One region of the Streptomyces sp. NPDC020747 genome, then DNA from elsewhere that is predicted to be linked to it. Evidence: riboswitches for the same ligand, from Rfam matches in the RefSeq annotation. Region 1 holds a riboswitch; the other holds the start of a gene.
The links. A riboswitch is a leader RNA that binds a small molecule or an ion and turns the genes downstream of it on or off. The one in region 1 is predicted to bind cyclic di-AMP.
Positions count from the first base shown of each region.

Region 2: linked by a shared signal. The riboswitch ahead of ACH4YP_RS05250 (transglycosylase family protein) and the one ahead of ACH4YP_RS01895 (C40 family peptidase) in region 1 are both predicted to bind cyclic di-AMP.

Region 1 covers NZ_JBIRTJ010000001.1:465,971-469,172, reverse strand. Annotated here, with positions in the region: gene ACH4YP_RS01900 (glycosyl hydrolase family 95 catalytic domain-containing protein) at 1-815, shown strand, start outside; cyclic di-AMP (ydaO/yuaA leader) riboswitch at 1,035-1,207, shown strand; gene ACH4YP_RS01895 (C40 family peptidase) at 1,303-2,781, shown strand; gene ACH4YP_RS01890 (acyl-CoA dehydrogenase family protein) at 2,902-3,202, opposite strand, start outside.
Region 2 covers NZ_JBIRTJ010000002.1:27,015-30,216, forward strand. Annotated here, with positions in the region: gene ACH4YP_RS05240 (cytochrome P450) at 1-66, shown strand, start outside; gene ACH4YP_RS05245 (transglycosylase family protein) at 278-1,240, shown strand; cyclic di-AMP (ydaO/yuaA leader) riboswitch at 1,466-1,636, shown strand; gene ACH4YP_RS05250 (transglycosylase family protein) at 1,641-2,357, shown strand; gene eno (phosphopyruvate hydratase) at 2,801-3,202, shown strand, end outside.

The DNA.
Region 1 (3,202 bases):
TCCGCGTACGCAGTCTCGCGGGGGAACCGTGCCGCGTACGCCACTCCCTGCGCGGGCGGCTCACGGTCTCCGGGGTCGGCGGCCCCGCACCGGCCTGGCGCGACCTCGGCGACGGCGTCGTCGAACTGGACCTGGCACGGGACGCGGAGGCGGTCATCCACCCGGCCGGCTCACGGCCCGACCTGAGGATCGCCCCGGTGAAGGTGACCGTGCCCGCCGACCCGTGGGGACTGCCGGAACCGCCGCAGAGCGGAACCGTCACCCAGCTCGATCTCACCGGGCACTTCGACAACGACGGCATCACCACCGAGATGTACTACGGCGACGGGGACTTCGACGGCACCGGCCGTACGTACCCCATGGCCCAACTCCCGCAGACCGGGCAGACGACGGACAACGGGATCGCCTTCCTCTTCACCAACGGCAGTGAGGGGACGAACAACAACCTCGTGGCGGGCGGGCAGGAGATCGCCGTCCCGCCGGGCGCGCGACGTGCGTTCGCGAAGCTGCACGTGCTCGGCGCGGGCGACACGGCGGCCGTGACCGTCCCCGCGGTGGTCCGGTACGCCGACGGAACGAGCGAGGCCGCGCCGATCCCGCTCACCAACTGGCTGGCGTCCGGCCCCGAGTACGGCGAGACCGAGGCGGTGATCACGGGTCAGATCCACACGCGCACCGGGCCGTCGGCCACCAAGGCGGCCGTCTTCCATCAGATGATCGAACTCGACGCGAGCAGGCAGTTCACCGCGATCACACTGACCGCGCCCCCCGGGGCGGCCAGGGCCCATGTCTTCGCCCTCTCGCTGGAGGAGTGACAGGAGTAGCGGGGGCGGTGGGAGCAGTTGGAGTAGCCGGGACGGTCAGAGGTGGCGAACCATGAGAAGTCGCCGAAGTCCGGCGATATCTCGACCCGGTACGACGAAGGTCACAGTTATATATCGGACACTTCGCTCTTCAATCTTCACATGAGGTGCACATGTTGGCTAAGTTGACGGACAGGACGCACGACTCCCTCCGGTGAACCTCGCCGGGTCGCGCGGCCTCCGCCGAATCCGGTGGCCCTCGCGGCGACCGGAACCGGGGACCCAACCGAACTTTGGGGTGAATCGGCCCAACCGCCCGACAGGGCAAGGGCCGTAGGGCATACCTTCCGGATTCCTCGCCCGAACCCGACAGCTAACTCGGTAGGCGGAGCACGGAAGGAGTACGGCTCCCATCGCGCCGGAACGAACCCCGCGCCCCGGAGGCAGCAACCTCCCGGGCATACCCCGGCCCGCCCTCGCGACGGCGGCCGCCACCTCGGTGGACCTCTACTCCTCGGCCGGCGGCTCCTCGCCCGCGAGAGGGGACGACGGGCCCAGTCGCGAAGAGGTCCAGCAGCGGATCAGCAGCCTGTACGACCAGGCGGAGACCGTCAGCGGGAACTACAACGCGACCCGGGCCATGAGTTCGGGGCGCCCGCGCGAGCGTATGACGCCCGGGCCCGACACCGGACGTGGCCGCGCCGACGCCGTCGCCGCCCCTGCCCCCGCTCTGAACGACCGCGCCAAGCAATGGTTCGACGTGGGACGTTCGCAACTGGGGCCCCTCATCCCCGCCGTGCTGCCGCCCGACAGGATGCCGGACCGCGGCCAGAGCGGCCAGACCGGAACCCGGCCCAGGAGCCCCGGTGACCGTCCGGCCGACCGGTCGCCCGACCGTGCGCTGGAAGCGGCGGGCAAACCCCTCCTGGAGCTGACGGCCGGACCAGGCGCCGCGACAGCCGCCCGACCCGTGGCGGAGTTGACGGCCGGTCCCATCGCCGCGCTGCCGGCCGCGCCGCGGTCGCGTCAGGACGCCACCGAGGTTCTGCCCGCGATCCCCTCCGCGCCGGCCGCCGATCCGCGGCAGTCGCTGAAGACGTCCAAGCAGCGGAACCAGAGCAAGCTCGCGAAGGCCCGCGAACTGCTCTCCGCGCACATCGCCCGGCGGAGCGCGCCGGTGGCGGCCATCGAACCTCCGTCGGCGGAGACCGCCTGGGGTACCGGCGAGGCACAGGGCTACCGCCAGCCCGAGGCCGAGTGGTGGCAGCCCCAGCCCCAAGCGCAGCAGCCGCAGCCGGCCGGTTTCGGCACGCAGCTGTCCGTCGACGCCCTGGGCGGCCCCGACTTGACGTTCGGCATGGACCTGCCCACCGCTCCGGCTCCGTCGATTGCTCCGGCTCCGGCTCCGTCATTCGGCATGGATCTGCCCATGGGCCCGGACCTGTCCTTCGGTATGGCTCCGCCCATCGACGCCCGTACGCCGATGGGCACGGGCCTGCCGATCGGTTCGGACGGTGCCGCGAACCCGGGATACGGCGCCGCGAACCCGGCTTATGGGGCTGCGAGTCCGGGTTACGGCGCTGCGACCCCCGGCTACGGCGGATCGACCCCGGCATACGGCGGCAAGGCGGCGACAGCGGTCGACTTCGCCCGTGCGCAGATCGGCAAGCCCTTTGTGTGGGGAGCGATGGGGCCGGGCTCGTACGACTGCTCCAGCCTCACCCAGGCGGCCTGGAAGGCGGCGGGGGTCACACTCCCGCGTACCGTGCACGATCAGGCGGTCGCCGGCATGGCGGTCCCGCTCTCCGACATCCGTCTCGGCGACCTGATCCTCTTCCACGGGCACGTTGGCCATGTCGGCATCTACAGCGGCAACGGCATGATGGTCCACGCGCCGAGCCCGGGGGCGGTCATCCGCGAGGAGTCGATCCACTGGGCCGGGGAACCGGCGATCCACAGTGTGATCCGGCCTGCCTGACCCCGTGTCACCGCACGCCTGACCCGTCGTCCTGCGCTCGCCGCGGCGTCACCGCCGAGCGCAGGACTGCAGGGCCGAGGGCGTCGCGTGACGACGAAGGCTCCGGCCGTCGTGGTCCGCTCAACGGAAGGCCGCCTGGCCCGTCAGCGCCTGGCCGATCATGAGGGTGTGCATCTCGACGGTGCCCTCGTAGGTGAGGATCGACTCCAGGTTGTTGGCGTGCCGCATGACCGGGTACTCCAGCGAAATGCCGTTCGCGCCGAGGACGGTACGGGCGGTCCGGCAGATCTCCAGCGCGTTGCGGGTGTTGTTGAGCTTGCCGAAGCTGACCTGCTCGGGGCGCAGCCCGCGGTCGTCCTTGATCCGGCCCAGGTGGAAGGCGAGCAGCGTGCCCTTGGAGAGTTCGAGGGCCATGTCGGTC
Region 2 (3,202 bases), on a different contig from region 1:
ATCATGAGGGGATTGCGCACGCTTCCGGTGGAGTTCGCCCCTTCGGTGAAGGTGCGTACGGACTAGCGGCTGACTAGCAGACGGGGTCGACGGAACATGAGACTCCGTCAACTTTGTGATCTTCACGTGATCTGCGCTGCATCGACTTGTGACAAGAGTTCGACTGCCTATACGTTCACCCATCAATGCGACCGGTCCCGCCTGTCGCAGAAGTCACAAGCGCAGTCATCGGCTGTGCGCTGTGCGCAGTCCTTGCTGTCACGCGAAAGGCAACCGCATGCTCTCCGGGAACGGTCGTCACCGTCGCCCCCGTCAGGCTCCGGCTCTCCTCGTCGCGGCGGGCGTGACCGGGTCGGCCATCGCGATTCCTCTGCTCGGCGCGACCGGCGCGAGCGCCGCCAGCGGTACCACCTGGGACGCGGTCGCGGAGTGCGAGAGCGGCGGCTCCTGGAGCGCGAACTCCGGCAACGGGTACTACGGCGGCCTCCAGATGACCCAGGAGACCTGGGAGGACAACGGCGGCCTCGACTACGCGCCGAGCGCCGACCAGGCCAGCCGCTCGCAGCAGATAGCCGTCGCCGAGAAGATCCTCGCGAAGCAGGGCACGAGCGCCTGGGCGACCTGCGGACTCGTCGCGGGCCTGACGCAGAACTCCGACTCGGCCGACGCCGACACGGGAGTCGCGGAGGAATCCTCCACTCCGTTGTCCGGCTTGGGTATGGGGGACAGCGGCAACGGGACGAACTCCGACACGTCTGGTTCATCTGATTCATCCGGTTCGTCCGACTCGCCCAAGTCGTCCACCGGCAGTGGCGACAGCGCGGACTCACAGGATTCCGACAGCTCCTCCGCGGACGCCACCGCGAAGAGTGATGACCCGGACAAGTCGTCCCAGAGCGGCGAGCCTTCGGCCGAGGCGAGCGAGAGCGCCGGCGCGGAAGACAGCGGCTCCGGCCGTCACCGCGGCGGCAGCGCCGACGAAGGCGCCACCGACTCCCGTGCGGACGACTCCGTCGGACGGCATGCCTCGCGCAGCGACAGCGAGTCGCGCGTCGCCGCCGAGGGCTCGTACGCCGTCCGTTCCGGAGACAGTCTCTGGGGGATCGCCGACTCCCTTGGCGTCAAGGGCGGATGGCGGGCGCTCTACGCCGAGAACAAGGAAGCCGTCGGCGACGACCCGGACTTCATCATCCCCGGTCAGAGCCTCGACGTGGAAGGCCTGCAGACGGCGGACAAGTAGCGGTCCGCGCGGTGTGCCATGTGGTCATCAAGGCGTCGAATCGGGCTAAAAACAGCGGCAGTTCGCGCTGAATGTCCGATTTGGCGAAAGTGAGACATGGATCTCAAGACCTTGATCGTCTTTGAAATTCGGCGGATCGCGTGTCTACGGTCGTGACCGCTCGCCACTGGTGAGCCCCGACGGTCGCAACGCCGAATCCTGCCAACGGCCGTACGGGAACAGTCGTCGCGTCAAGCGCCGTAGGCAGGAGCGGGGGACCCAAGGTAAGTGCCGGACCCGGTCGTCGAGGCCAGGTACGGCTTGGGGTTAAGCCGCGTGACAGCAGTGTCACGTGGCCGGGCAACTCACTCGGCCCGAACCCGACAGCTCACCTCGCAGGCGTCGGTGAGGGGATCACTTCATGCTGTTTTCCGGCAAGGGCAAGCACCGCCGCCCGTCCAAGGCCACCCGTATCGCCACGCTCGCCGGTGTCACCACCGCGGCCGTCGCCGTCCCGCTGATGGGCGCCACGGGAGCCTCCGCCGCCACCGCTTCCGAGTGGGACGCCGTCGCCCAGTGCGAGTCCGGCGGCAACTGGTCGATCAACACCGGCAACGGCTACTACGGCGGCCTGCAGTTCTCGGCCTCCACCTGGGCCGCGTACGGCGGCTCGGCGTACGCCTCCACGGCCAACCAGGCCTCCAAGTCCCAGCAGATAGCCGTCGCTGAGAAGGTCCTCGCGGGCCAGGGCAAGGGCGCCTGGCCGAGCTGTGGCGTGGGCCTGTCCGGCGCCTCGACCGGTGGCGCCCCGGCTCCCTCGGGCTCCGGCTCCTCGAACTCGGGCAACTCCGGCCAGAGCACCTCGCAGTCTCAGCAGCAGCAGAGCACCAAGTCCTCCGAGGAGCGCGCCTCGCGTTCCCAGGAGCGCTCGACCGCGAAGAAGACCGTCGAGACCCCGACCGGCAAGAAGGTCGAGAAGGGCGACGGCGAGTACAAGGTCGTCAAGGGTGACACCCTCAGCGAGATCGCCGAGAAGGAGAACGTCAAGGGCGGCTGGCAGAAGCTGTACAAGCTGAACGACGACATCGTCGACGACGCCGACTTCATCTTCCCGGGCCAGCAGCTGCACCTCAGCTGACCCCCGTCGGCCGCGACCCCCACTTCGATCGCCCGGACGACATGTCCAGGCCGAGGCCCTGGCCGCTCAGCCTCGGCCGGATCTCCGGTCCATATTCGAATCGCGGCTGAACCACAGCGCCCTCACATCCGTGTCCCCCATAGTGGAGGCCTCGTGAGGGCACCCCCCCGTCCCCCACGGGCTCCCCGCTCCGGTGCGTGTTCCCCCGTACGCACCGGGGCGGGGCTTTTTTCGTTCCCGCGCTCCCCTTGTACTTCCCGCGCGCCTCCCTCTCGCTTTGTTCCGTTCGGAAACAATTTACTCTCGGTTCTGTCCATGAGGCGGTCGAGGGCTGGCCGAACCGCGGCAGCCGGTTAGGCTCATGCTGCGGGGCCACCACAGGTCGCGCCCAACCGGGCCTTCGGCCCGGAACAGCTTGCGTCACATCCCAGAAGGAGATGCTCGTGCCGTCCATCGACGTCGTCGTAGCCCGGGAAATCCTCGACTCGCGAGGCAACCCCACCGTCGAGGTCGAGGTCGGCCTCGACGACGGCAGCACGGGTCGTGCCGCCGTTCCGTCCGGCGCCTCCACCGGTGCCTTCGAGGCTGTTGAGCTCCGTGACGGAGACCCCAACCGTTACCTCGGCAAGGGTGTCGAGAAGGCCGTCCTCGCCGTCATCGAGCAGCTCGGCCCGGAGCTCGTCGGCTACGACGCCACCGAGCAGCGCCTCATCGACCAGGCGATGATCGACCTGGACGCCACCGACAACAAGGGCTCGCTCGGCGCCAACGCCATCCTCGGCGTCTCGCTCGCCGTCGCCCACGCCGCGTCCGAGGCGTCCGACCTCCCCCTCTTCCGCTACCTG